2 regions of the Pseudoalteromonas sp. TP27 genome follow, and region 1 is predicted to be linked to the other one. Evidence: predicted binding sites of a transcription regulator. Region 1 holds the regulator's gene; the other holds the start of a gene.

What was found. Region 1 encodes NrdR, which represses ribonucleotide reductase genes. Its sites were predicted from a motif close to AAACACNANATNTNGTGTTT; they were not measured.
Region 2: the regulator NrdR is predicted to act here: its motif matches at 3,497-3,516, upstream of nrdA (class 1a ribonucleoside-diphosphate reductase subunit alpha).

Annotation. Positions count from the first base shown of each region.
Region 1 is NZ_JARDAK010000002.1:7,336-22,872, reverse strand. Features, by position in the region: gene thrB (homoserine kinase) at 1-181, shown strand, start outside; gene thrC (threonine synthase) at 193-1,476, shown strand; gene glyA (serine hydroxymethyltransferase) at 1,747-3,003, shown strand; gene nrdR (transcriptional regulator NrdR) at 3,108-3,557, shown strand; gene ribD (bifunctional diaminohydroxyphosphoribosylaminopyrimidine deaminase/5-amino-6-(5-phosphoribosylamino)uracil reductase RibD) at 3,560-4,684, shown strand; gene PX700_RS02350 (riboflavin synthase) at 4,712-5,365, shown strand; gene ribBA (bifunctional 3,4-dihydroxy-2-butanone-4-phosphate synthase/GTP cyclohydrolase II) at 5,395-6,507, shown strand; gene ribH (6,7-dimethyl-8-ribityllumazine synthase) at 6,608-7,072, shown strand; gene nusB (transcription antitermination factor NusB) at 7,088-7,498, shown strand; gene thiL (thiamine-phosphate kinase) at 7,544-8,518, shown strand; gene PX700_RS02325 (phosphatidylglycerophosphatase A family protein) at 8,515-9,000, shown strand; gene PX700_RS02320 (diguanylate cyclase domain-containing protein) at 9,039-12,125, shown strand; gene dxs (1-deoxy-D-xylulose-5-phosphate synthase) at 12,362-14,224, opposite strand; gene ispA ((2E,6E)-farnesyl diphosphate synthase) at 14,330-15,217, opposite strand; gene PX700_RS02305 (exodeoxyribonuclease VII small subunit) at 15,220-15,462, opposite strand.
Region 2 is NZ_JARDAK010000011.1:93,381-108,917, forward strand. Features, by position in the region: gene nrdB (class Ia ribonucleoside-diphosphate reductase subunit beta) at 1-1,029, opposite strand, end outside; gene nrdA (class 1a ribonucleoside-diphosphate reductase subunit alpha) at 1,095-3,377, opposite strand; gene PX700_RS13700 (HAD family hydrolase) at 3,786-4,466, opposite strand; gene ubiG (bifunctional 2-polyprenyl-6-hydroxyphenol methylase/3-demethylubiquinol 3-O-methyltransferase UbiG) at 4,466-5,176, opposite strand; gene gyrA (DNA topoisomerase (ATP-hydrolyzing) subunit A) at 5,353-8,052, shown strand; gene serC (3-phosphoserine/phosphohydroxythreonine transaminase) at 8,204-9,286, shown strand; gene aroA (3-phosphoshikimate 1-carboxyvinyltransferase) at 9,286-10,563, shown strand; gene cmk ((d)CMP kinase) at 10,670-11,380, shown strand; gene rpsA (30S ribosomal protein S1) at 11,477-13,144, shown strand; gene ihfB (integration host factor subunit beta) at 13,212-13,499, shown strand; gene PX700_RS13740 (lipopolysaccharide assembly protein LapA domain-containing protein) at 13,521-13,802, shown strand; gene lapB (lipopolysaccharide assembly protein LapB) at 13,805-14,941, shown strand; gene pyrF (orotidine-5'-phosphate decarboxylase) at 14,985-15,537, shown strand, end outside.

The sequences.
Region 1 (15,537 bases):
ACTAGGCGCTGAAATAGTGAGTATTTCGGGTGCAGGACCAACGCTATTTACTGTATGTAAAACACTTGAAGCTGCGCAGCAATGCGCACAGTGGTTAGAGGCAAACTACATTAACGATCAAGGCTTTTGCCACATTTGTAAATTAGATAACGACGGCACGCGTCAATTAACAGTTTTATAGGATAGGTAGTCATGCAATTACATAATTTAAAAGAGTGTTCACAAAAAGTGTCGTTCGTTGAAGCCGTAAAAACAGGTTTAGGCCGTAACCAAGGTGTATTTTTTCCAGAATCATTGGCGCCACTGTCCGATGTTGATGCATTGCTTGATATGGACTTTGTTACGCGCAGCGGCAAAATATTATCTCACCTAATTGGTGATGAGTTACCAGGCGATACTGTGGCACAAATGGTTAAAAATGCATTTAACTTTCCGGTTAAGCTGGTGGAAGTTGAAGAAAACACCTACTGTTTAGAGCTGTTTCATGGTCCTACACTTGCGTTTAAAGACTTTGGCGGTCGCTTTATGGCAGAGTGTTTAGCGCAGTTTAATAAAGATGAAAAAGTAACTATTTTAACCGCAACATCAGGCGATACTGGTGCAGCTGTAGCGCATGCTTTTTATAATAAACCAAATATCGATGTTGTTATTTTATACCCTAAAGGCAAAATTTCACTTGCTCAGCAAAAGCTATTTACTACGCTAGGTAACAATATTCATTGTTATGCAGTTGAAGGCAGCTTCGATGATTGCCAAGAGCTGGTTAAAAATGCCTTTTTAGATGAAGAAGTTAAATCAACACTTGGGCTTAACTCAGCTAACTCAATTAACATTAGCCGTTTAGTTGCTCAGGTTTGTTATTACTTTGAAGCCATTGCACAGCTACCAAAAGAAAAACGCGCAACAGCGCATATATCAGTGCCAAGTGGTAATTTTGGTAATGTGTGCGCTGCAATGATTGGTGCGGTTATTGGTTTACCTGTTGGCAAATTAAGTGCAACAACAAACCAAAACGATACTGTGCCGCGATTTATGCTTGATAAAACGTGGACGCCAAACGCAACTCTTGAGTCGCTTTCAAATGCGATGGATGTAAGTAAGCCAAACAATTGGCCGCGTGTACAAACAATGTTAGATAATAACTGGTTTAGCTACGATAATTTTTATTCAACAAGCGTAAACGAGCAAGACACGCAAACCGTGATGAAAAAAATTCAACAAACTGGCTATGTTGCAGAGCCTCATACTGCGATTGCTTACCAAGGTCTTGTTGAAAATCGTGCTCCTGGTGCAGCGGGTATCTTTTTAGCAACGGCTCATCCCGCTAAGTTTAAAGAAAGCGTAGAAGATATTTTAAATATTGAATTGGATATGCCAAAACCACTTAGCGACGCATTAGCAAAACCATGCTTAGCTAGCGATATAAATGCCGATTACGACGCATTACGCACTGAAATGCTGGCTAAGTTAGGTTAGTGAAAAAGAGTAATTGAAGCGGCTTAGGCCGCTTTTTTTATAACTGTAAATAATAAAAATAAGCCGCTTTCATTAGCTAATTAAATGTAGGAAATAAAATTCATTTAAAATAGTTATGTGTTTATTAAGAAATATCATCTTAAAAGGGCTGTGAAATACTCTCAATCCCTGTTTAAATATCCTCAACTTAAGAGCGTAGGCAAAGAGTCGTTTAAAGCGTACAATAAAGCCTCTAAAAAAACACCATACACGTTGCCCTAGGAGACCCCAATGTTAGAACGTAGCATGAATATTTCGGATTTTGATCCAGAGTTATTTGACGCGATAACCAAAGAAACTGCTCGCCAAGAAGAGCATATCGAACTAATCGCTTCAGAAAACTACTGTAGCCCACGCGTACTAGAAGCGCAGGGTTCACAGCTTACAAACAAATACGCAGAAGGTTACCCTGGCAAACGTTATTATGGCGGTTGTGAGCATGTAGATGTTGTTGAGCAATTAGCAATTGACCGTGCTAACGAATTATTTGGTTCTGACTACGCTAACGTACAGCCACATGCTGGTTCGCAAGCAAATGCGGCTGTTTTTCTAGCATTATTAGATGCTGGCGATACTGTACTAGGTATGAGCTTAGCTCATGGTGGTCACTTAACTCACGGTTCTCACGTAAGCTTCTCTGGTAAGCTTTACAATGCAATCCAATACGGACTAGATGAAGCAACGGGCGAAATTGATTACGCACAAGTTGAAGCGCTAGCACTTGAGCACAAACCAAAAATGATTATTGGTGGTTTCTCAGCGTACTCAGGTATTGTTGATTGGGCTAAGTTCCGTGAAATTGCTGATAAAGTAGGTGCTTACCTGTTTGTTGATATGGCTCACGTTGCCGGCTTGATTGCGGCAGGCGTTTACCCAAGCCCAGTACCTCATGCACACGTTGTAACAACAACTACGCATAAAACACTTGCAGGCCCTCGTGGTGGTTTAATTATTTCTGCATGTGGCGACGAAGCTATTTACAAAAAGCTTAACAGCGCTGTTTTCCCTGGTGGCCAAGGCGGTCCTTTATGTCATGTTATTGCAGCAAAAGCAGTGGCATTTAAAGAAGCACTTCAACCAGAGTTTAAAGTATACCAAACACAAGTTGTTAAAAACGCAAAAGCAATGGTTGCAGTTATGCAAGAACGTGGCTACAAAATCGTTTCTGACAAAACTGAAAACCACTTATTCTTACTTGATTTAATCGACAAAGATATTACTGGTAAAGATGCGGACGCTGCCCTAGGCAACGCTAACATCACAGTTAATAAAAACTCAGTGCCAAACGATCCACGCTCACCGTTTGTAACATCTGGTTTGCGTATTGGTTCTCCTGCAATCACTCGTCGTGGTTTTAAAGAAGAAGAATCAAAAGAGCTTGCTGGCTGGATTTGTGACGTGCTAGATAACATCTCAGATGAATCTGTACAGGCGCAAGTTAAAGAAAAAGTAAAAGCTATTTGTGCAAAATTACCTGTATACGCTTAATTACATAAGCAGCAGTAATTTAGAGCACAACTGTTTAGTTTTTTGCTAAGATAAAAGGCCGCTATTTAGCGGTCTTTTTTGTTTTAAAACGGAAGTACCGAGTTATGCATTGTCCATTTTGTACCGCAAAAGATACTAAAGTAATTGACTCACGCCTTGTTGGCGGAGGCCATCAAGTTCGCAGGCGTCGTGAATGTAACGATTGCCACGAGCGCTTTACTACATTTGAAGGCGCTGAACTGGTTATGCCTCGCGTTGTTAAGCAAGATGGCAGCCGGGAACCGTTTAACGAGGATAAGCTTTTAAATGGCTTAAATCGCGCACTCGAAAAACGCCCAGTGAGTACAGAGCAAGTAGATGAAGTTGTAAATATAATAAAATCACAACTACGCGCAACGGGTGAGCGAGAAATTTCAAGCCATTTGGTGGGCGAATGTATTATGGAAGCACTTAAAAAACTCGATAAAGTTGCGTACGTAAGATTTGCTTCTGTTTATCGCTCGTTTGAAGACATACGCGAATTTGGCGAAGAAATTGCCCGTTTAGGGGAGTAATAATGCAAAGCCAAACTATTTTTACCGAACATGACGAAATGTATATGGCACGCGCCATAGAGCTTGCCAAAAAAGGCCGGTTTACTACCACGCCTAACCCTAATGTTGGCTGCGTATTAGTTAAAAATAATCAAATAATTGGTGAAGGTTTTCATCAGTTAGCAGGCCAAGGCCATGCTGAAGTCAATGCGCTAGCAATAGCTGGCAACAATGCAAAAGGCGCTACCGCTTATGTAACGCTTGAGCCTTGCAGTCATTATGGACGTACGCCACCGTGCGCTGAAGGCTTAAAAGCCGCAGGGGTGATAAAAGTGATTGCCGCAATGGTTGATACAAATCCACAAGTTGCAGGTAAAGGTCTTAAAATACTGAGCGATGCCGGTATTGACGTTGCTTATGGGTTACTTGAATCGCAAGCTCGCGCATTAAATTTAGGTTTTTTTAAGCGAATGGAACAAGGCTTACCTTATGTGACCTGTAAAATGGCAGCAAGCATAGATGGTAAAACAGCGCTTAAAAATGGGCAAAGTAAGTGGATCACAAGTCCCGCTGCTCGCCAAGACGTACAATTATACCGAGCGCAAAGCTGCGCTATTTTAACCGGTGCCGATACCGTGTTAGTAGACGATGCTAAACTTAATGTACGACCAAGCGAGTTGCCTTGCACGCTACCTACCGATTTACCGCTTCGCCAGCCCGTGCGTGTTATAATTGACTCGCAAAATCGCTTAACACCTGACCTTGCTTTATTTAAAATCCAAAGTGATGTAATAATATTTACGAATAAGGTTGATAAATCACTGCAATGGCCGCATTTTGTAAAGCATATTGAAGTAAGTGAAAGTAACGGTAAAGTTGATTTACAGGCTGTTTTAGAAAAGCTTGGGCAACTGCAGTTTAATAATGTGTGGCTTGAGAGCGGAGCAACACTTGCTGGTAAAATGGCAGAGCTTAATTTAGTTGACGAGTTTGTTTTTTATTTGGCGCCTAAATTAATGGGCCATGATGCAAAAAGTTTAGTTAACTTTCCTGAATTGACGAGTATGCAAAACACCGTTGATTTAACATTTAATGAATGTGCGCGCATTGGTGACGATTTACGTATCACCGCGTTAAAAGCTCATTAAAACCACTTAATAAAAAAGAGTAGCGCTATGTTTACTGGAATAATAGAAGCCACAGGCAAAATTGCTTTATTACAAAAAAAACAAGGCGACCTAGCTATTCGCATTCAAAGTGCTGATCTTGATATGAAAGATGTAAAGCTAGGCGACAGCATTGCAACCAATGGCGTTTGCTTAACCGTAGTTGATAAACATATTGACGGTTTTAGTGCTGATTTATCTAACGAGACGATTGGTTTAACCGGTTTTGCTCACTATGCTTTAGGGCAAACGGTTAATCTTGAAAAAGCCATGCAACCTGTTTCGCGTTTAGGCGGTCATTTAGTATCAGGCCATGTTGATGGCATTGCGACTATCACAAGTATTGCAGCAAATGCGCGAGCAACAGAATATTGGCTTACAACCGACGAAAATTTAATGAAATACATTCCGTACAAAGGTTCGGTATGTATTGATGGTATAAGCCTGACAGTAAACGCTGTAGAGGGCAATAAATTCAAATTAACAATTGTCCCACACACGAGTGAGCAGACCACAATTGCTCATTTTAAAGTTGGTACTCAAGTTAATTTAGAAGTCGATCAAATTGCACGTTATTTAGAGCGCCTTATAAAAGGTGCAGAGCAACCAACGGGCTCTGATATTTCGATGAGCTTACTCGCAAAAGCGGGTTTTATTAAATAACGAAACTGATAACTTACACGAGCAAATTTATGAATTTACACAGCGCACAAGAAATCATCGACGATATTAAAGCCGGTAAAATGGTTATTTTAATGGATGATGAAGATAGAGAAAATGAAGGCGATTTAATAATAGCTGCTGAGCATATTAGCGCACAAGCGATTAACTTTATGGCGACTCATGGCCGTGGTTTAATTTGTTTAACCATGACGCAAGATCGTTGTGAGCAACTTGATTTACCGTTAATGGTTAAAAACAATGGTGCTGCATTTTCGACTAACTTTACAATGTCGATAGAAGCATCAAAAGGTGTTACAACAGGTATTTCAGCGGCAGATAGAGCGCGTACAGTGCAAGCGGCTATAGCTAAAGGCGCAGTGCCAACTGATATCGTTCAGCCTGGTCATATTTTTCCTATTATGGCACAACCTGGCGGCGTATTAACTCGTGCAGGACACACTGAAGCTGGCTGTGATTTAGCTCGTTTAGCTGGGCTTGAAGCATCCTCTGTTATTGTTGAAATACTTAATGCCGATGGCACCATGGCGCGTCGCCCTGATTTAGAAGTGTTTGCGAAAGAGCACGATATTAAAATTGGTACTATTGCTGATTTAATTGAATACCGTAACTTAAATGAAACAACAATTGAGCAAGTTGCAAAATGTAAGTTGCCTACTGTTCACGGTGAGTTTGATTTAGTGACTTACAAAGACACAATTGACGGCCAATTACATTATGTATTGCTTAATGGCGACATAAAAGAGCAAGAACCGACAAATGTACGTGTACATTTGCAAAGCACTTTTAACGATATCCTACTTTCAGACAGAAGTGCTGATCGCAGCTGGGGCCTTTCTGAAGCAATGGCCTATATTGCTAAAAATAAAGGTGCTTTAGTTATTTTAGGTAAGCAAGAAAGTACTGAAGAGTTAGAGGCAACTGTAAAAGCATTTGCAGCAGCTGATGCTGGCGAAAGCGTTACGCCACGTAAATTCAAAGGTACATCTCGTACTGTTGGCGTAGGTTCGCAAATACTTGCAGATCTGGGAATTAAACAGATGCGCTTAATGAGTCGTCCTAAAAAGTATCATGCACTTTCGGGCTTTCATTTAGAAGTTGTTGATTACATTGAGCCACAATAAGCATCACGCTTAAACTAGGCTATTATTTTATTTTTATGGTATGATGCGCAGCAATTTTTGCGCAATCGCAACCGCTTGAACTTATTTTTAGGGTTATCAAATGAAAATTATTGAAGGTAATAAGTACGCTCCAGGCAAGAAATTTGCCATTGTCATTTCTCGTTTTAATGACTTTATTGGCAGCAGCCTCCTTGCAGGTGCTGTTGATGAGCTAAAACGCACTGGCGGCGTATCTGATGACGACATTACCGTTATTTATGTACCAGGTGCGGTAGAATTACCTTTAGCGGCTAAACGCGTTGCGGCAAAAAAAGAGTATGATGCAATCATCGCATTAGGCGTAGTGATCAGAGGTGGTACACCACACTTTGACCTAGTTGCTGGCGAATCAAACAAAGGTCTTGCGCAAGTATCACTTGAGTATGATATCCCGGTTGCATTTGGCGTATTAACCACAGAAAGCATTGAACAAGCAATTGAGCGTGCTGGCACCAAAATGGGCAATAAAGGCGGCGAAGCTGCTTTAGGCGCGCTTGAAATGGTTAATGTGTTAGATAAAATTTAAGTTTAAGGAATTTTTGTGAAACCAGCAGCAAGACGTAAAGCACGTATCTTAGCACTCCAAGCCGTTTATTCTTGGCAAATAAGTGGCAATTTAATTGCCGATATCGAACAACAAATGTTGATCGAAACAGACGTTACTAAAATTGATGTTGAATACTTTAAAGACCTAGCGACAGGTGTTGCTGTAAATTACAAGCAACTAGATGAAGCTGTATCGCCACATTTAACACGTCCGTTTAATGACTTAGATATGGTTGAGCGCGCAATTTTACGTTTAAGCAGCTATGAGCTTAAGTTCCGCGACGATGTACCTTATAAAGTTGCTATCAACGAAGGTATCGAGCTGGCCAAAATATTTGGCGCTGAAGACAGCCATAAATTTGTAAACGGTGTACTTGATAAAGCTGTTAAGCATTTACGCAAGTAAGTAACCGTTAAAGAGGGGAGCCGGCATAGGCCGGCTTTTTTGTGTATGAAGGAATTTGAATTAATTAACCGCTACTTTAAAGGTCGCGGGATCACCCGCCGTGATGTAAACCTAGGTATAGGGGATGATTGCGCTTTAGTAACTGTTCCACAAAACTGCCAACTTGCCGTTACAACAGACACTCTTGTTGCTGGCGTACACTTTTTTGATGATATTTCCCCTCGTGCATTAGGCCACAGAGCGCTTGCTGTTAATTTAAGTGATTTAGCGGCCATGGGCGCTGAGCCAACGTGGGTTTCAGTTGCGTTAACCTTGCCAAGTATTGACCCAAAGTGGATTGAAGAGTTTACTGAAGGCATGCATGAAATTGCAGAATACTTTAATGTGCAAATTATAGGTGGCGATACTACTCAGGGTCCATTAACTATCACTATTTGTGCAAAAGGGACTGTACCAGAAGGGACTGCACTTCGCCGTAGTGGTGCGAAAGTGGGTGATTGGATTTATGTTACAGGTCCGCTAGGTGACGCTGGACTTGCAATTGAGTCTCGCAAACAAGGTATAAGTATTGAGCCTGAGCATTTAAAGTACGTAAATAAACGCTTTGATTTTCCTACCCCACGAGTTGCTGCAGGGCAGGTGTTACGAGGCCTTGCATCATCGGCTATTGATGTGTCTGACGGTTTAATCGCTGATTTAAGTCATATACTTGATATGTCGCAAGTAAATGCAGTGGTCAATATTGAAAGTATTCCGACTTCAGATGCAATGAAAGCAAGCCTTGATTTTAATCAGCAGCTTCCATTTATTCTCAGTTACGGTGATGATTACGAATTAATTTTTACTGTCCCTGATAGTAATAAAAGTATGTTAGATATAAAACTACGCCAGTATGGGGTAGATGCAACATGCATAGGCCAAATTAAAAGTGGCGATGGTCAAATTGAGCTTTTACACAACGGTGAAAAGTTTGATTTTAAGCAACAAGGTTTTGAGCATTTTGCAAAGGAGTTGGTTTGAATACTAACCGCAAGTTTAATTTAAAGCGTCCACATCAGTTTTTTGGTTTGGGTTTTGGTACTGGGCTTGCGCCTAAAGCACCTGGTACATTTGGTACATTTGCTGCACTACCATTTATTTTTATGACTATGTATTACCCACTATGGCTGCAAATTGTATTTGCTGTAGTGATCAGTATATTTGGTATATGGGCGTGTGGTAAAACGGCTGATGATTTAGGCGTGCACGACCATCCTGCTATTGTATGGGATGAAGTGGCAGGGTATTACATTACCATGATTGGCGCAGCACTTAGCTGGCAAACATTACTCGTTGGCTTTTTGTTATTTCGCTTTTTTGATATAGCAAAACCTGGCCCAATCCGTATGCTAGACAAACGAGTACATGGTGGTTTGGGCATTATGGCTGATGATATACTTGCGGGCGTTTTTTCGCTTATATGCTTACAGGCGCTAATAAAAGTGGGTTTACTACCCTTTTAATTTTTTATATTTGATTTGTTTAACTAGGTGGCAGCAATATGATGCGATTTTTACTGGTTTGTGTACTGATGTTGTGCGCGACACCAAGTTGGGCTTCAATTAGTGATTACGTAGTTAAGCAATGGAATATAAAAGATGGTCTGCCTTCGCAATCACTTAAAAGCGTAGTACAAGATCAGCAAGGCTATATGTGGCTGGGTACTCAGTTTGGCTTAAGTCGTTTTGATGGAACAACATTTACAAACTACAACACGCAAAATAGCCCGTTCTTGCCTAGTAATGGTATTAATAAACTTTTAGTAGATTCGAGTGGCTTATTATGGGTAGGTACTAAGAGTGGCTTGGTAGTTATTAATCCTGCCACATTTGCAGCGCAAGAGTTTAATATTAAAGGTCCAGTAAGGGATATTCTTGAGGACTCTAAAGGCAGCATATGGATAGCGGCCAACGGCCTATACTATGTAGATAGAGGGCAAGTTGATTTACGCACTGAAGTAAATGGTCCTCTACCTATTGTTAATGCTACTGTGATCACACAAATAGTTGGCTCTGTTAGCCAAATGGCACTCTCTCCTGAAGGTATTTGGCTGGTTAATGATCGTCATTTATTACGTCTTACAAAAAATTCGTCTGATTTTTCTAAACTACGTTTAGAGCTTACTGCAAAAATATCGTTACCAGAGCGCTTAGCGCAAACCATAGTGCACGATTTATCATTCTTAAACGGTAATTTGTATATAGCCTCTGAGCTAGGTGCATACTTTTTAGATTTAGATGATGAACTAAGACCTTTTCCTTTACCTAATGCAAATAACTCAGCCGTTTATAAGTTTATGAGTGATACCGATGGAGGTTTGTGGGTTTCGACCTATGGGCGTTTATTGTTTAGAGATAAAACGGGTGAATGGCAATGGGTAGAGCCAAGCCAGCTTGATCAAAGTATATGGTTTGCTGATATTTTTAGAGATGATAAAAATAACGTTTGGTTAGCAAGTTTTAGTGAAGGCTTATGGCTTGCCCATGAAGGGCGAGTAGAAAGGCATTCAGCAGTTTCAGATATGACCGAATCTGTTATGGCCATTAGCCAAGCTCCTGATGGAAAACTCTGGGTTGCTAACAAAAGCGGCATTGGTTATTTCGATTTAGATAAAAGTTTTATTAATTTAGTCCCAAGTAGTAAATATGGGTACGCGTCAGTACACGATCTACAATTTGATGGTGAACGATTATATATAGCTACAGGACGTGGATTATTTGTTTTTGAAAATAAGACACTTTATACCATTCCAGGTCGAGCGCTTCGCGATAATCCGGTATTTGCAATAAGTCGCTCTAGTAAAGGCGGATTTTGGATTGGTACAGGACGTGGTTTATATCGATTAAACTATGCTGGTTTAACGCCTTTTGCCTATAACGCTTTTTTAGGTAGTAAGTTTATTACCTACGTATTAGATAAAACAAACTTTGGTGTGATTGGTACTAGTAAAGGGGCATATTACTTTACAGACCGCGGCATTGAAAAAATTGGCGACCAAACAACACTTGAAAGCGCATACGTAACTAGCGTGCTACATATAGATGGCGTGGGTATTTTAATCGGCTCTCTTAACGATGGGCTTTTTTACAGAAGTACGCAAGGGCAATGGCGTCAACTCGATGCAGCTAATGGTTTACCGTATGGTTCTATATTTAGCCTAGAATATGATGAAAAGTTAAAGCATGTTTGGGTAAGCACCATGAAAGGTGTTTACAGAATGCCTGTAGAGCAATTTAAAACAGAGATAAAAAGCTTAAAAGTAGAAGAAGTAATTTCATCTTTTGACCGTCAACTCGATGGTAAAGCAAATCAATGTTGTAGTGGCCTTGGTCATGATGCGGTAGCAGACACCGGAAACTCTATTTGGTACCCAAGCTTACAAGGTGTTGTTGAAATACCTAAAAATGTAGAGCTATTTGGTGTGCTTGCGTTAAAGCCAACAATAGAGACAATAACAACGCCACTTCGTCATTTAACTACCGCTGCGCTTGGTAAAAAACCATCATTAGAAACAGACGAGCGTGATATAACGCTAACTTACACAGCTATTGATTACTATGCACCAAACAGCATTGAATTTAGATATAAACTAAGTGGCTTAGATAGTGATTGGCGCTATGCTAATACGCGACGTGAAGCTATTTATACTAACTTGCCTCCAGGCTCGTTTTTGTTTCAATTAGAAGCGAAGCGCCAAGGTGAAGATTGGACTAAAGCGCAAGATGTAGAATACGGCTTTGTAGTGCCTGAGCGCTTTGACGAAACTATTTACTTTAGGCTTTTAATTACCAGTGGTTTTATTTTACTTTTCTATCTGATTTTTTGGGTATTTAGAGCACAAGAGCGCAGAAAACAAGAAGCATTAGAGGGCTTGATCACTGAGCGTACCTTAGAGCTTCGTCAAGCTAATGATAAATTAGGCCAAGTGAATTCACAGCTTAAATTAGTGAGTCACTCAGATGAGCTAACGGGGCTGCGTAGCCGTCGCTTTTTGTTTGATCAACTCCCTAAAGATATTGAACACTTTCAACGTAATTCACAGTCGCTACAGGCTCAGGGTAAGTCGCTTGTTTTAGTTATTATTAATTTTGATAACTTTAGCCGTATTAACGATGCCTATGGCCCAATTGCAGGTGATAGCTGCTTACAGCAAATGGCTGCATTGTTAAACTCGCGTACACAGGGTTCTGACTATGTGGCACGCTGGAGTGGTGATGAGTTTTTACTATTATTACGTGACTTTAAATGCAATAAAATAGACAGCTATGCTTCGGATCTTTGTAAAGTAATAGCGGCTAATTCATTTCAATTACCAAATGGAAAAACAACTAATATCACGGCATCAATTGGTTGGTCATTTTATCCATTACCACTTTTGGGTGGGCAGGTAATTAGCTGGGAAACATCTATTAATTTAGCTGATATTTCATTGCACCAAGTTAAAAAGCGCGGTGGTGATGGTGTTGCAAATATTACGTTTGATGATCAGCTTGATGCATTTGAGTTTGAACAAAATTCTAACGTTGATCAACAATTAGGTATTTTACAAAGCAATGGCCTAGCTGATATAAAAGTGTGGATGCGCTGATCAGCAATATTTGACATTAAAAAAGGAGCCTAGGCTCCTTTTTTAATGTGCTCTACTTTATACCAATTCCAATAAATAGCTGATCTATTTTACTTGCTAAAACAACCCATTTCTTTGTTGTAAATTTCGCAAAGGGAACAACCATTTACATCAATTTACGCCTAGAACTGAATTATTTTTTCGGCGTAAAATTTAGAACACATACTTAATGGAATTGGTATTAGATGTATAGGAAGTTAATTAATAAACGCTTTAATAGCGGTTAATATTCCTTGCTCGCCTAATCCCATTTCATTGTGCATTTCATCTTGGGTGCCGTGTTTAATAAACTCATCAGGAATACCTAAGTTAAGAATATTAATATCAGCTTTTAGCGTTGCTAAGTATTCGTTAACTGCAGAGCCGGCACCGCCAGCAATAGCATTATCTTCAAGCGTAACAATTACATCGTGGCTAGTTGCAAGCTCATTTAAAAGTGCAGTATCAAGTGGTTTAATAAAACGCATATTAACAAGCGTTGCATCTAATTCATCTGCAGCAAACTGTGCATTTTCAAGTAATGTACCAAATGATAAAATGGCAATTTTACTGCCTTTCTTAATTGTATCTGCCTTACCTATTTCAAGCAGTTGCATAGTGCTTTCAATGTCTGCAGTACCTGCACTACCTCGAGGATAACGAACTGCAACAGGGCAGTTTGCTTTATAACCGGTGTACAGCATTTGACGACACTCATTGGTATCGCTTGGTGCCATAATTACCATATTTGGAATGCAGCGCATAAAGCTTAAATCGTACGCACCTTGGTGAGTTTCACCATCGGCTCCCACAATACCAGCGCGGTCAATGGCAAATAATACAGGTAAGTTTTGCAGTGCAACATCGTGTATTAATTGGTCATACGCACGTTGTAAAAAGCTCGAGTAAATAGCAACAACAGGTTTTAAACCTTCACATGCAAAACCCGCAGCTAAAGTAACGGCATGCTGCTCTGCAATAGCCACATCAAAGTATTGATCTGGATGTTCTTTAGAAAAACGGACCATGCCTGAACCTTCGCGCATTGCAGGCGTGATAGCCATTAACTTGCTGTCTTGCTTTGCCATATCGCATAACCAATCGCCGAATACTTTTGAAAAAGTAGCAGCACTAGGTTTAGATTTAGGCAGACTAGTTGTGCTTGGGTCGAATTTTGGTACACCATGGTAGCCAATAGGATCGGCTTCAGCCGGTTTGTAGCCCTTACCTTTTTGCGTTTTTATATGTAAAAGCTGTGGGCCTTTTAAATTACGCATATTACGTAGCGTATCAACAAGCATGTTTACATCGTGACCATCAATTGGGCCAATATAATTTAGACCTAATTCTTCAAAGAAGGTACCCGGAATCATCATGCCTTTAATATGTTCTTCCATTTTACTGGCAAGTTGTTTTACCGGAGGCACACCTGAGAGCAACTTTTTACTACCTTCACGAATGTTAGTATAAAAGCTACCTGATAAAATTCGAGCAAAGTGATTTGTTAATGCACCCACATTTTCAGAAATCGACATTTCGTTATCATTTAAAATAATAAGCATGTCTGATTTTACATCGCCTAAATGATTCATCGCTTCAAATGCCATGCCTGCGGTTATAGCCCCGTCGCCAATAATGGCAACAGACTTTCGACCTTTACCTTCTTTTTGTGCGGCAATAGACATGCCTAAAGCAGCCGAAATAGACGTGCTTGAATGGCCTACGCTAAACGTATCGTATTGACTTTCATCGCGAAAAGGAAAAGGGTGTAGGCCGTCTTTTTGGCGAATAGTGTGCATTTGGTCGCGACGACCAGTAAGAATTTTATGCGGATAAGCTTGATGACCCACATCCCAGACTAGGCGATCGTCTGGAGTGTTATAAACATAATGCAGCGCAACGGTTAGTTCAACCGTCCCTAAACCAGACGCTAGATGACCGCTACTTTGCGATACTGAGTTGAGTAAATAATCGCGCAGCTCATTGCTAAATGCAGGGAGTTTATCTTGCGCTAAGTCACGCAATTGGGCTGGCTCGTCAACCAAATTAAGTAATGGATACTTGCTACTGTCAAGTGTCATGGTTTTATATATATCCTTCGCTAACACTAATTAATTCAAAGCTTTTACGAATAATTAATGTTGAGTAATAATGTCAGTGCTAATTGCAATACGTATGAGCAAAAATTAGTGGTCACGCTCAATAAGATAATTTGCTAGCGACGCAAGAAGTATTGTATCAGCATCTATATTTGCCAACGCTTCATGGGCTTGTTGTATTAAATTTTGCGCCTTTTCTTTAGCGCCTAGCATACCTAATAACGCCGGATATGTCGCTTTATTCGCGGCAATATCGGAGCCTTGTGGCTTTCCTAAAGTAACCGTATCACCTTCAACGTCCAAAATGTCGTCGTGTACTTGAAATGCCAGCCCTATAGCATACCCAAAAACACTTAAATTTTCTAAGGTTTGTTGGTCTGCTTTTTCACTGCACAGTGCACCGAGTGTAATTGCACAATTAATAAGAGCCCCAGTTTTTAGTTTATGTATCCGCTCAAGCTCTTGTACGGTAATTACTTTATCAGTTGCCGCTATATCAAGACCTTGCCCGCCAACCATACCCTGAAGGCCTGATGCGTGGGCAAGTGTAGCCATCATTTTTACCTGTGTTTGCGATGAGCATTCAAATTTATGATTCGCAATAAGCTCAAAGGCGAGAGTTTGTAGAGCATCACCGGCTAAAATTGCATTTGCCTCGCCAAACTCTATATGACAAGTAGGGCGCCCACGGCGTAAGTCGTCATCGTCCATTGCTGGTAAGTCATCATGAACTAACGAATAGCTATGAATGCACTCAATTGCAGCAGCAAGTACATTTAAGTCTTGCTGGTTCGCGCCGAGCATTTTCCCTGTGGCATAAACTAAAAATGGACGTAATCTTTTACCGCCATTAAATAATCCATACTGGGTAGCGTTCTTTACCGTTTCTTCTGTATCGAGAGGCTGTTTAAAATGCTGCTGTAAGGTCGCTACTACATCTTTTTGAGCACGTTCAATATGATTTTTTATGCTCACAGCTATTCCATATCATTATCAAAATTTGTAAGTACTGACTTTTCGCCATTCCCCATCAAAATTGATACTTTTTGTTCTGCTTGCTGTAATTTTCCTGATGAAGCGCTTGCCAATGCAATTCCACGCTCAAATTGCTTTAACGATTGCTCAAGCGATAAGTCACCTTGTTCCATGTCACTAACGATTGTAGACAATTCTTCTAGTGCTTGTTCGAAACTTAAGTTTTCAGGTTTTTTAGTCGCCATCTTTATTTCAGCTTACATAATAAATTTAGGGGTCAATTTTAGGGGGAATGCTAAACTAGGTCAAAGGATGATATT
Region 2 (15,537 bases), on a different contig from region 1:
ATCAGACACTAACCATGAATTAATCCACGGAATAGGGTTACTGTTATTTTCAAACTGTGCTGGTAAGCCAATAGCGGTCATACGTGCGTTAGTAATGTACTCAACGTACTGACATAAAATATGCTTGTTTAGACCAATCATTGAACCATCTTTAAATAGGTACTCTGCCCATTCTTTTTCTTGCTCTGCGGCTTCTACAAACATTTTAATCGCTTCGTCGCGGCACTGAGCTGCAACAATTGCCATTTCTGGGTCGTCTTTACCGTCTTGCATAATATTTAAAATATGCTGGGTACCCGAAAGATGAAGCGCTTCATCTCGCGCAATAAGCTTAATGATTTTAGCGTTACCTTCCATTAATTCACGCTCAGCAAACGCAAACGAACACGCAAAGCTTACATAAAAACGAATGGCTTCAAGAATATTTACCGACATCATGGCAAGGTAAAGTTTCTTTTTAAGTTCGAACAAATTAACGATCACTGTTTTGCCGTTAATTTCGTGTTTGCCTTCACCGTAAAGGTTGTAAAGCGACACTGAATTAATTAAATCATCGTAGTATGTGGTTACTGCATCGGCGCGTTCGCTGATTTTATCGTTGCTAACTATGTCATCAAAAATAAGTTCAGGGGCTTGCGTAACATTACGGATAATATGCGTGTACGAGCGGCTGTGAATGGTTTCACTAAATGCCCATGTTTCTATCCATGTTTCAAGCTCTGGTAACGATACAATAGGAAGTAGGGCAACGTTAGGTGAACGGCCCTGTACACTATCAAGCAAAGTTTGATATTTTAAGTTACTTAAAAATATATGCTTTTCGTGATCGGGTAATGCTTGAAAGTCTAAACGGTCTTTGCTTACATCTACTTCTTCAGGACGCCAAAAGAAAGACAGTTGCTTTTCGATTAATTTTTCAAAAATTGGGTATTTTTGTTGGTCATAACGAGATACGTTTACAGTTTGGCCAAAAAACATTGGCTCTAGCATTTGGTTATTATGGTTTCGGCTAAATGTAGTATAAGACATGTTTATCACTCAAAAAACTATCAGAAAAAGCGGGCTAAATGCCCGCTTAAAATAAAAATTAATAACTATATTTTACACGCGCCGCCTTCACAATCATCATCTTCCACTTCTGGAGTATCTTCTTGCATATCTGAGGCACCATCGCGAGTGTTGTGGTAATACAGTGTTTTAACACCCAGTTTGTACGCAGTTAGTAAGTCTTTTAATAAGACTTTCATAGGTACTTTACCGCCTTCGAATTTATTTGGATCATAATTTGTGTTTGCCGATATAGTTTGATCAACAAATTTTTGCATTATGCCCACAAGCTGCAGGTAACCATCGTTTGATGGAATATCCCATAATAACTCGTAGTTATTCTTTAAACGTTCGTACTCAGGCACTACTTGTTTCAAAATACCGTCTTTACTTGCTTTAACGCTAATGTGACCACGTGGTGGCTCAATACCATTTGTTGCATTAGAGATTTGCGACGATGTTTCTGAAGGCATTAACGCACTTAGTGTTGAGTTACGCATGCCGTGCTCTTTAATGCTGGCACGTAATGTATCCCAATCAAGGTGAAGTGGTTCATCACAAATTTTATCTAAGTCACGTTTGTACGTATCTGTTGGCATAATGCCCTGTGAATACGTTGTTTCGTTAAACTTAGGACATGCACCACGCTCTTTAGCAAGCTCGTTTGATGCTTTCATTAGGTAGTATTGAATCGCTTCAAACGTTTTGTGGGTCAGTGCATTTGCGCTGCCATCTGAGTAACGCTTACCATTTTTAGCTAGGTAGTATGCGTAGTTAATTACGCCTATGCCTAGTGTACGACGACCCATAGTCGCATTTTTTGCAGCCGGTACAGGGTAGTCTTGGAAATCAAGTAAGTTATCAAGTGCGCGCACTGCAAGTTCAGCTAGCTCTTCAAGCTCGTCTAGTGACTCAATGGCGCCTAAGTTAAACGCAGACAGTGTACAAAGGGCAATTTCGCCTTCTTCATCGTTTACGTTGTTTAGTGGCTTAGTTGGCAATGCAATTTCTAAACATAAGTTAGATTGGCGAATTGGCGCAACTTTAGCAATAAACGGGCTGTGCGTATTACAGTGGTCCACATTTTGTAGGTAAATACGACCAGTGCTTGCACGCTCTTGTGCAAACATTGAGAAAAGCTCAATCGCTTTAATACGCTTTTTACGAATAGATTCGTCTTGCTCATATTTTACGTAAAGCGCATCAAATTCTTCTTGGTCTTCAAAAAATGCATCGTAAAGGCCTGGCACGTCTGATGGGCTAAATAACGTAATGTAATCGTCTTTAATTAAACGAGAATACATTAATTTATTAAACTGTACGCCGTAATCTAAATGGCGAACACGGTTGTCATCTACACCACGGTTATTTTTAAGCACAAGTAGGTTTTCTACTTCTAGGTGCCAAAGCGGGTAGAACAATGTTGCTGCGCCGCCACGTACACCACCTTGTGAACAGCTTTTAACAGCTGTTTGAAAGTGCTTATAAAAAGGAATACAACCAGTGTGGTACGCTTCGCCATTACGAATGTGGCTACCTAGCGCACGAATACGACCTGCGTTAATACCAATGCCCGCACGTTGTGAAACGTATTTAACGATTGCAGACGATGTAGCATTGATTGAATCAAGGCTGTCGCCACATTCAATTAATACACATGAGCTAAACTGGCGAGTCGGCGTACGTACACCTGCCATAATAGGCGTTGGTAGTGATATTTTAAATAACGATACCGCATCGTAAAAACGCTTAATGTACGAAACGCGTGTTTCACGTGGGTAGTCAGAAAATAAGCTCGCCGCTACTAAAATATATAAAAACTGTGCACTTTCGTAAATCTCACCCGATACACGGTTTTGAACAAGGTATTTACCTTCAAGCTGTTTTACAGCCGCGTAGCTAAAGTTAAGATCGCGAGAATGATCAAGGTACGCATCAAGCTCGTCTAACTCTTGCTCTGTGTAATCTACAAGTAAGTGAGCGTCGTAGCGTTTATCTTCAACCATTTTTGTTACATGGTTAAATAAACGTGGTGGCTCAAATTGGCCGTACGCTTTTTTACGTAAATGGAATACAGCTAAACGTGCCGCTAGGTATTGGTAATCAGGCGATTCTTTTGAAATTTGATCTGCAGCAGCTTTAATAATGGTTTCGTGTATATCTTTAGTACGAATACCGTCGTAAAACTGAATGTGTGATTTTAATTCAACTTGCGAAACCGATACGTTTTTTAAACCTTCGGCGGCCCATTCAATAACGCGATGGATCTTATCAAGATCAAGAGGCTCTTTACGCCCGTCACGTTTGCTTACAGATAACTGTTGGTTCATTTGCCTGTATTCCTTGGGAATTATGTATTTTGACCAATGGGTCATACCTCGCAATGGCAAGGTAAGTACTCATTTATTATAAGTTTCACCGTATTGGCGAATTTAATTGAATAACATTTGGCCACAATATCTGGTGTTGTTCAATTTAGAGATCACAAGATAGTGTGGTCTGAGTTGTTTTGCAAGGGACATAATTGCCCCTATTTGTGGATAACTTTGGGATAACACATTTGTGTTAGTAGACACTCACCTTCGAACAATCATTTAAGTTAGAATATGCAGAAATCAACTAATGATCTGCTAAATTTACGCATTTTAAAAATAAATTCTGACTGCTTTTTTTATCGACAAGCTTTGTGTGAAAACTAACACAATCACAATATATAGTGTTTAATAATTAACATAGCACTATATATGGTTAAAACCATCAATTGGACTTTGCCAGTTAAAATCAGCATTCCAGCTGTTGGCTTCATCAATACTTGGTATGTAACCCCATAGTGCCGTTGCAGTGTGCATACCTGCCGCTTTGCCTGCTTGTATGTCACGCTGTGCATCACCAATGTACAAACAACGGTTTGGTTTTACCCCCATAAGCTTTGCACAATGTAGCAGTGGTAGCGGTGATGGTTTGGCCTCTGCCAAGGTATCGCCACTTATTACTACACTGGCGTTTTTTAAAGCGGGGATAGCAGCCACTAAAGGATCGGTTAAAAAGCCAGGTTTGTTGGTCATGATCCCCCACTTGATCTTTTTTTGATCAAGGGCGATAAGTAGCGATTCAACACCAGAGAAGCAATGCGTGTGCTTTGCTATGTTTGCAGCGTACTCGTCAACTAATTGCTTAATAAGCTCGCTTTGGTGTTGTTTAGCCCATAACTCTTTAAAACCAGCCTCTAATAATGCACCTGCGCCGTTAGATGCCGCAGGGCGGTATACATCACTACTAACAGGTGTGATTTTATTACTAATAAGCACTGCGTTTAAAGCAGCGCCTAAATCATCAGCGGTATCGAGTAGGGTGCCGTCTAAATCAAATAAAAATGCATCGTACTCAATAAGAGATAGAGGGGATTGAGAGCTAGCCATTAAGCTAACTTCTCAAAATAAAGTATGTAATTTACGCTAACGTCGTTATTAAGCGTATATTGCTTTGATAGTGGGTTATAAGAAAGTCCTGTACTTGCACGTACTTTTAAACCCGCTTGCTCTGCCCATGCAATAAGTTGCGCAGGTTTAATAAACTTTTTATGGTCATGTGTGCCTTCAGGTACCATTTTTAACAGCTTTTCGGCACCAACAATTGCGTACAAATATGCTTTAGGGGTTTTGTTAAGGGTTGAAAAAAACACATCTGCACCTGGCTTTGCAAGTGCAGCTACTGCATGAATGATAGAAGCAGGGTCGGGTACGTGCTCAAGCATTTCCATACACGTTATTACATCAAAACGTTCTGGGTTTTGTGATGCAAACTCTTCGGCAGGTACTTTTATGTAATCTACATTTACGCCTGTTTCTAAACTATGCAATTTAGCAACAGTTAAAGGCTCTTGTCCCATATCGATACCGGTTACTTTAGCACCCATACGCGCCATGCTTTGGCTTAAAATGCCGCCGCCACAGCCAACATCGAGTGTTTCTTTATCGAATAAGCCCTGCGTTTTGTTTGCTATAAAGTCTAGGCGTAACGGGTTAATTTCGTGAAGAGGTTTGAATTCTCCGTCTAGGTCCCACCAACGTTCTGCGATGGCTTCAAATTTTGCTATTTCTGCGTGATCTACATTTTGATGTTCGGTCATAAAATACTTCCTCGTCAATCTGAGGCCATTATATAGGGCTAAATTGATAAATCGCAAAGTTTTGCGCCTGTAAATTGAAATTAATTGTGATAGCATGGCTGTTAGAAATAATAACAATACTCTTAATACCCAATACCGGGTTGTTGAGAGCTGATACTGAAGGAATGTGATATCAAATGACTGATCTCGCCAATGAAATTCTGCCAGTCAATATTGAAGACGAGTTAAAAAACTCCTACTTAGATTACGCAATGAGCGTAATAGTAGGACGTGCATTACCAGACGTACGTGACGGTTTAAAACCTGTTCACCGCCGCGTTTTGTTTGCAATGAACGAGCTTAGTAATGACTGGAACAAGCCTTACAAAAAATCGGCCCGTGTGGTCGGTGACGTAATCGGTAAATACCACCCACACGGCGACAGTGCAGTTTATGACACGATAGTTCGTATGGCTCAGCCATTCTCACTACGTTATATGCTTGTAGATGGCCAAGGTAACTTCGGTTCGGTTGATGGTGATTCAGCAGCGGCAATGCGTTATACAGAAGTACGTATGGCAAAAATGTCGCATGAGTTATTAGCCGATCTTGAAAAAGAAACGGTTGATTTCGTTCCTAACTACGATGGCACAGAGTTCATCCCTGATGTTTTACCAACGAAAGTTCCTAATTTATTAGTGAATGGTTCGTCGGGTATTGCAGTAGGTATGGCTACAAACATTCCACCACATAACTTAACTGAAGTTGTGAACGGGTGTTTGGCACTTATTCAAAATCCTGATTTAACTATTTTAGAGTTAATGGATTATATCCCTGGTCCTGATTTCCCAACGGCTGCAATTATCAACGGTAAGAAGGGCATCGAACAAGCCTACTTAACTGGCCGTGGTAAAGTGTACATGCGTGCACGCGCCGACGTCGAAACCGATGAAAAAACAGGCCGTGAAACAATCATCGTTCACGAAATTCCTTATCAAGTTAACAAAGCTCGCCTAATTGAAAAAATTGCTGAGCTGGTTAAAGATAAGAAAATTGAAGGAATTAGCGCGCTACGTGATGAATCAGATAAAGACGGTATGCGTATCGTTATTGAGATAAAACGTGGTGACGTAGGCGAAGTTATTCTAAATAACTTATATTCACAAACTCAGTTACAAACTGTGTTTGGTATGAATATGGTTGCTTTAATTAATAACCAACCTAAGTGTTTTAATTTAAAAGAAATGCTTGAAGAGTTTATTATTCACCGTCGTGAAGTAGTAACTCGTCGTACCGTGTTTGATTTACGCAAAGCTCGCGACCGTGCTCACACGCTAGAAGGCTTAGCGATTGCACTTGCAAACATTGACCCAATTATCGAGCTTATTCGTAAATCTCCTACACCTGCTGAAGCTAAGATTGCTTTAACAGCACGTCCGTGGGAACTAGGTCATGTACAAGGCATGCTTGAAAAAGCAGGCGAAGATAATGTTGCCCGCCCAGATTGGCTTGCTGATGATTTAGGTATTCGTGATGGTCAATATTATATTTCTGAGCAACAAGCTCAAGCAATATTAGATTTACGTTTACACAAGTTGACTGGTCTTGAACACGAAAAGATTATAAGTGAATACCAAACCTTATTAGATTTAATTGCAGATCTTTTATATATTTTGGCCACGCCTGAGCGTTTAATGGAAGTTATTCGTGACGAACTAGTTGAAATTAAAGAGCAATATGGCGATGAGCGTCGTACAGAAATTAACGCCGCAGCTCACGATATAAGCTTAGAAGATTTAATTACTGAAGAAAACGTTGTAGTAACGCTTTCTCACGAAGGTTATGTGAAGTATCAGGCATTATCTGATTACGAAGCGCAGCGTCGTGGTGGTAAAGGTAAGTCAGCAACGAAGATGAAAGATGAAGATTTCATTGAACGTCTGTTAGTTGCAAATACACACGATACTATATTGTGTTTCTCTACAGCGGGTCGTTTATATTGGCTTAAAGTGTATCAGTTACCACTAGCAAGTCGTGCAGCGCGCGGTAAGCCAATTGTTAACCTGTTACCACTAGAAGCTGACGAACGTATTACTGCTATATTGCCAGTACGCGAGTACGCAGAAGATAAATACATCTTTATGGCAACTGCATTTGGTACTGTTAAGAAAACACCATTAACGGCTTACAGTCGTCAACGTGCAAGCGGTATTATTGCTGTTAACTTAAATGATGGCGATAGCTTGATTGGTGTTGATATTACCGATGGTAGTAACGAAATTATGTTGTTCACTGATGCAGGTAAAGTTGTACGCTTCAAAGAAGCTGAAGAAACAACAGTTGTTGATGAAAACGGTAACCCAGTATTAGACGAAGAAGGTAACCCTGAGATTCGCTTCAAAGGTGTTCGTCCAATGGGCCGTACTGCTACAGGTGTTCGTGGTATAAAAATGCCAGACGAGCAACGCGTAGTATCGTTAATTGTTCCAAAAACTGACGGTGCTATTTTAACTGTAACTGAAAATGGTTACGGTAAGCGTACACAGCTTGAAGATTACCCATCTAAGAGTCGTGCAACTCAAGGTGTTGTATCTATCAAGGTGAGTGAACGCAACGGTGCTGTTGTTGGTGCTGTTCAAGTTGACGACAACGATGAAATAATGATTATTTCTAATCGTGGTACCTTAGTACGAACTCGCGTTAATGAAGTTTCTACGGTTGGACGTAACACGCAAGGTGTTATTTTGATCAGAACTATTGACGGAGAGCAAGTAGTTGGTTTACAACGTATAGAAGAGATTGAAGTTACAGAAAGTGACTTAATTGATATCGATGACGTTGAAACAGTTGATACGGTTATTGAAGAAGTAGTGGATGACAATCCTCCTTCTGAATAATTGAAATTGAAAAAGCGGCTAAGGCCGCTTTTTTTAATCTTGTTGAAAAAAATTAATAGGGTGTGAAATTATATTCATTCATTAAAGGTTTAGTGAGTTGGTATTATACGTTCATGCTTGGTAGTTAAATTACTGGAATGAGGCAAAGGTAATGAGTAAATATAATTTTTGTGCGGGACCGGCTATGCTTCCGCAAGCGGTGATGAAAAAAGCGCAAAAAGAGTTCCTAGATTGGCAAGATCTAGGTGTTTCTGTGATGGAAATAAGCCATCGTAGTAAAGAGTTTTTAGCGCTTACTGCAAAATGTGAAGCTAGCCTTCGTCGCCTAATGAATATTAGTGATGAGTTTGAAGTGCTGTTTATGCATGGTGGCGGTCGAGGTCAATTTAGTGCCGTGCCTTTAAATTTACACCAAGAAGGTAAAACCGCTTTTTATTGCGAAAATGGCGTATGGTCAAAAAGCGCGAGAGATGAAGCGAGTAAATTCACTCAAACGACTTTTACTGATGTACGTAATGATGCTGATGGCGAGTTTTCTATTAAAGCGGTAGCTGACTGGGATTTACCAGCAGATGCAGCGTACATCCACTATTGCCCTAACGAAACCGTTGATGGCTTAGAGATTTTTGATGTACCTAGCCACCCAACAGCACCAATTGTTGCCGATATGTCGTCAACTATTTTATCGCGCGAAATAGACGTTAATAAATTTGATTTAATTTATGCCGGCGCACAAAAGAATATTGGTCCATCGGGTATATCAATCGTTATTGTGCGTAAAACATTATTAGAGCGTGAAGGTCTACCAAAACCTGGTATTTTAGATTACGCACTTGAAGCAAAGCAGGGCAGTATGTTTAATACCCCACCGACTTTTGCTTGGTATTTAGCGGCTGAAGTATTTGAATGGCTTGAAAGCAATGGTGGTGTAAAAACCATGGAAGCACAAAATATTGCTAAAGCAGATTTATTGTATGACTTTATCGATAACTCTGATTTTTATTCAAATATTGTTGCTAAGCATTGTCGTTCACGCATGAATGTTCCTTTTTGGTTGAATGATGAAAGCTTAAATAGCAAATTTGTTGCTGAATCTAACGAAGCGGGTTTACTTGCTTTGGAAGGTCACCGAATAGTGGGCGGTATGCGCGCCAGCATTTATAACGCAATGCCACTTGAAGGTGTTCAGGCACTAGTTGACTTTATGGCTGCCTTTGCAAAGGAAAATAGCTAATGGAGCAACTTCGTTTAGAGCCCATTTCTCGTGTAAATGGCACAGTTACCTTACCTGGGTCAAAAAGCTTATCAAACCGTATTTTATTATTAGCAGCGCTTGCTAATGGTACAACCGTTGTAGAGAACTTACTTGATAGTGATGATATTCGTCATATGTTGGGTGCTCTGAAGCTTTTAGGTGTAAATGTAACACTTAATGAAGAACGCACTGTAGCTACTGTAGAGGGTGTTGGTGGTGTGTTTAAAACACCAAGTGAACCATTATTTTTAGGTAATGCAGGTACTGCCTACCGACCTCTAACCGCTGTACTTGCTGCTGTAAGTGGTGAGTACGAGCTAATAGGCGAGCCGCGTATGGAAGAGCGCCCAATAGGGCACTTAGTTGATGCTCTACAAACGCTGGGTGGCGATGTTACCTATACAAAACATAAAGATTATCCACCTTTAAAAATCGTAGGCGGTCAAATCAACGGCGGTGAAGTTGAAATTGACGGCAGTATTTCAAGCCAATTTTTAACTGCCTTGTTAATGGCAGCACCTTTATTTAACGGCGATACAAATATAACTATTAAGGGCACTTTAGTATCTAAACCTTATATTGATATTACGTTAGGTGTTATGGCGCGCTTTGGTATTGATGTTGAGCACAGTGACTATGCAACTTTTAAAGTTAAAGGTGGTCAACAGTATCAATCAATCGAGCGTATTATGGTTGAAGGTGATGCTTCATCGGCTTCTTATTTCGTTGCAGCCGCAGCGATTGCCGGTGGCGAGATAGAAATTAAAGGTGTTGGCGCTAAATCGGTTCAAGGTGATATTGGCTTTGCTAAAGTCATGGAGCAGGTTGGCGCTAAAATTGATTGGTATGATGAGCGTTTAGTTGTTCGCAAAGGCGAGCTTAATGGCGTAGATATAGATGCGAATGCAATTCCTGATGCAGCAATGACACTGGCAACAGTTGCTTTATTTGCTAAAGGTAAAACCGCTATTCGTAATATTTATAACTGGCGTGTTAAAGAAACAGACCGTTTGTACGCAATGGCAACTGAGCTCAGAAAAGTAGGCGCTGAAGTTGTAGAGGGTGAGGATTTTATTGAAATCACTCCACCTGAACATTTTAATGATGTTGCTATAGATACTTACGACGATCACCGTATAGCTATGTGTTTTGCTATGGTTGCCGTAGGCGGAAAGCCAATAACGATTAATGATCCAAAGTGTACTTATAAAACATTTCCTACATTTTTCAATGTTTTAGCATCAGTCAGTGAATAAGCTATTTAGAAGTAATTACAAAAGTTACACACTAATAGCAGATATATTTTAATAACTGACGTATAATGTCGCGGTTTATTTAGGTGTGCATTGCAGGAGGTTTTAAATGCAGGCGTTATTAATGCCCGTGATCACCGTTGATGGCCCAAGTGGTTCAGGTAAAGGAACTGTTTGTCGCTTGTTAGCCGACAAGTTGGGGTGGGATGTACTAGATAGTGGTGCGATTTATCGCGTTTTATCTTTAGCTGCACTTCACCACCAAATTGCATTAGACAATGAAGAAGGGCTTGTCCCTCTTGCTGCAAATTTAGATGTGCAGTTTTTGGTAGATAGCCAAACTAATGCAGGAAAAGTTATTTTAGAAGGCGAAGATGTAACGACTACTATTCGTAATGAAGAAGTAGGCGCTGCAGCGTCAAAGGTTGCAGCATTACCTCGCGTTCGTGAAGCATTATTACGCCGCCAGCGTGCATTTCGCACTGAAAATGGCTTAATAGCCGATGGTCGTGATATGGGCACTGTGGTTTTTCAAGATGCACCGTTAAAAATATATTTAACAGCAAGCGCAGAAGAGCGTGCTCGCAGACGTTTTGTTGAGTTGAATACGCGCGGTCTTGATGTTACACTAAGTGGTCTATTACAGGACATTCAAGCTCGTGATGAGCGCGATATGAATCGTGCCGTTGCTCCGCTTGTACCTGCAGAGGATGCTATTGAGATCGATACTAGCGAACTTAATGCACAGCAAGTGTTTGATAAAGTAATAACTTTATTAGATATTGCAATATCTGAAGGTAAGCTTCCTAAACGAAGCTAAAACACATTTTATGCGCCAGCAGGATGCCAGTGCTATTTTAACAACCCCATGCAGCATGGTTGCTTATTGGTATAATATATAGAGACGTATATTCGTATGTCAGAAAATTTTGCGCAGTTATTTGAAGAAAGCTTAAAGGGTTTTGAAGCAGAGCAAGGCTCTATCGTTAAAGGTACAGTAATCTCAATCGAGAACAACATTGTACTTGTAGATGCTGGTCTTAAATCAGAAAGTGCTATCCCTGCTGAGCAGTTCAAAAATGCTGCTGGTGAACTTGAAGTTGCTGTTGGCGACGAAGTAGATGTTGCACTAGATGCAATTGAAGACGGTTTCGGTGAAACTATTCTTTCTCGTGAGAAAGCTAAGCGTCACGAAGCATGGATCCGTCTTGAGAAAGCATGTGAAGAGCAAGAAACTGTTACTGGTGTTATCAACGGTAAAGTTAAAGGCGGTTTCACAGTTGAAGTTGATTCAATCCGTGCTTTCCTACCTGGTTCACTTGTTGATGTTCGTCCAGTACGTGACACAACTCACCTTGAAGGCAAAGAGCTTGAATTTAAAGTAATCAAGCTTGACCAAAAACGTAACAACGTTGTTGTTTCACGTCGTGCAGTTATCGAATCTGAAAACTCACAAGAACGTGAAGAGCTTCTTGCTAACCTTGTTGAAGGTCAAGAAGTTAAAGGTATCGTTAAGAACCTTACTGACTACGGTGCATTCGTTGACCTTGGTGGTGTTGATGGTCTACTACACATTACTGATATGGCGTGGAAGCGTGTTAAGCACCCTTCAGAAATCGTTAATGTTGGCGACGAAATCGCAGTTAAAGTTCTTAAATTCGACAAAGATAAAACTCGTGTATCTCTAGGCCTTAAACAGCTTGGTGAAGATCCATGGGCAGCTATCGCTGGTCGTTACCCAGAAGGTTCTAAACTTTCTGGTCGTGTTACTAATCTTACAGATTACGGCTGTTTCGTGGAAATCGAAGAAGGCGTTGAAGGTTTAGTACACGTTTCTGAAATGGATTGGACTAACAAAAATATCCATCCTTCAAAAGTTGTTAGCTTAGGCGACACTGTTGAAGTTATGGTTTTAGAAATTGACGAAGAACGTCGTCGTATTTCTCTTGGTCTTAAGCAATGTATTGCTAATCCTTGGCAGGAATTTGCTCGTCTACAGAACAAAGGCGATCAAGTTACTGGTAAGATCAAATCAATCACTGACTTCGGTATCTTTATCGGTCTTGACGGTGGTATTGACGGTCTTGTACACCTTTCAGACATTTCTTGGAATACACCTGGCGAAGAAGCTGTACGTGAATTCAAGAAAGGCGACGAAATCACTGCTATCGTATTGCAAGTTGACCCAGAGCGTGAACGTATCTCTCTAGGTGTTAAGCAAATCGAAGCTGACCCATTCAATAACTACCTTGATGCAAACAAAAAAGGTGCTATTGTTAAAGGTAAAGTGACTGAAGTTGATGCGAAAGGCGCAACTGTTGAACTTATCGAAGGCGTTGAAGGTTACATCCGTGTAGCTGATATCGCTCAAGAGCGCGTTGAAGATGCAACTACTGTTGTTTCTGTAGGCGACGAGATTGAAGTTAAATACGTTGGTGTTGATCGTAAGAACCGCACTTTAAGCTTATCTGTAAAAGCTCTTTTCGAAGCAGAAGAGAAAGAAGTACTAGAGAAGCTTAAGAAAGAAGAGCCAGTGTTTGAAAACGCAATGGCAGCTGCTTTCGCAAATGCACAAAAAGACTAATATATAATTAGTTTTTAGTTGGAAGGGCATTCTTTGCCCTTCCTATATCTCTTTTTAAGGAAACGTTATGACTAAGTCAGAACTGATAGAAACACTTGCGGAACAACACGCACACGTTCCAGTGAAAGATGTTGAGAATGCTGTAAAAGAAATTCTTGAACAAATGGCCGGCTCATTATCTACTTCAGATCGTATTGAGATCAGAGGTTTTGGTAGTTTCTCTTTGCATTTCCGCGCTCCTCGCACAGGTCGTAATCCTAAGACTGGCGATACAGTTGAGCTTGAAGGAAAGCATGTACCTCATTTTAAACCAGGCAAAGAATTACGCGACCGCGTAAATGAAAGCATTGCCTAGTTAACTTAGTGGAGTAGTTACTTGTTCAAGGTATTAAAAATTATTCTGGTTGCACTATGCCTTATCAGTGCATTTGTATTAGGGTCACAAAACCCACAGTTAGTACAAATAAATTATATTATAGCCAGTAATACACTACCTTTAGCTGTAATAATAAGTATCTGCTTTTTATTAGGTGTTTTGATTGGTTGTTTTATTAGCTTTAAATTGTTTTCACAATTAAAGTGGCAAAACTACCGTTTAAAAAAGCAATTAGCGCCTGAAAAAGATAAAAAAAAGCTTGCCGCGAATAAAGACACCTAACTATGATTGAGCTTTTGTTTTTACTATTACCTGTTGCCGCCGGTTACGGTTGGATTATGGGTAAAAACAGTGCTAAAAACCAAGCTCATCAACTTAATCGTCAGATCACTTCTGAATACAGCAAAGGCTTAAAGTTTCTACTCGACAGAGAAGAAGACCAAGGCTTAGAGCACTTAATCAACTTACTTGAAGTGTCAGCCGACTCAGTTGAGCACTATTCTACACTTGCCACCATGTTTCGCCGTAGAGGTGAATTAGACCGCGCAATAAAAATCCATGAACTTTTATTAAAACACCCAGGCTTAAATGAACAACAAGCTGCAACTAGCCGTTTAGAACTTGCCGAAGATTACATAATGGCTGGGCTACTAGACAGTGCGGAAGAGCACTTAGTTTGGTTAGTTAAAGCAGGGCATGTAGAAGCGCTAGATCCTATTATTACTTTATACTCGCAAACCCGTGAATGGGAGAAAGGCATCAACATGTTTGAAGCCCACAGTGAGTTATTTTCAAAAGAACAACAATTTAAAGCGATTGCTAATTTTTATTGTGAGTCAGCTTTAAGTGACAGTACGCCCCAACTAATGAGAAAAGCGATTAGCTTAAATTATAAAGCTGTGCGTCCCCTGTATGAATTAGGTTTAGTTGCTTACGCAAAAGAAGATTACGTTAAAGCTATTTATTACTGGCGTGAACTTGTCACTCAATTCACTTTGTTTGCGCCTTTATTTATTGATGAGCTTGCCCACAGTTATAAACAATTAAATTTAACGCATCAATTTCATGAATTAGTCAGTGATTTATTAGAAAAGGGCGGTGTATTAATTAAAATAAAACATTGCCAAGCCTTACTTGAACAAGGGCATACAAAACAAGCCTTTGAATTTTTAACTGATAGCTTAAAACGTCAACCTACTATTCGTGGTTTCAGTTTTTTACTGCAATTGATGGGCGACCAAAATAAAAATACCAAAGAAGTACTTAACGAAATTGATAAACTTGTAACCTCTTATATTGCTACAAAGCCTGACTTTCAATGTCAGCATTGTGGTTTTACAAGTTACACAATATATTGGAATTGCCCTTCTTGTAAGCATTGGGAAACCATTGTTCCAAGTCGAGGCTTAGACGGATTTTAATAACCCCATATTAATAATTTTACTGCCATACATTAGGATAGTCATGTCTTTCGAACACTCAAAAAAAATTCTTATAGCATTAGATTACGATGATCAAGAAGTTGCCTTAAACTTTGTTAAACAACTTTCTCCTGATACATGTCGTCTTAAAGTCGGCAAAGAAATGTTTACTTATTTTGGGCCTGCATTTGTTAAAGAGTTAATTGATTTAGGTTTTGATGTTTTTTTAGATTTAAAATTTCATGACATTCCTAATACAGTAGCTAAAGCGGTTACTGCTGCTGCGAAAATGGGTGTATGGATGGTTAACGTACATGCATCTGGTGGCTTTGAAATGATGAGTAAAGCTAAATCTGCTCTTGAGCAATTTGGTGATAAAGCGCCACTGCTTATTGCTGTTACTGTATTAACCAGCATGGATGAAACAGAACTAAAGCGTTTAGGCGTTGATAAATCTGCTCAAGAGCAAGTTATATATTTAGCTAAGCTTGCAAAGGAAGCAGGGCTTGATGGCGTTGTGTGTTCTGCGCAAGAAGCTAAAGCTTTAAAAGCAGAGTTAGGTGAGAGCTTTAAACTTGTTACACCAGGTATACGTC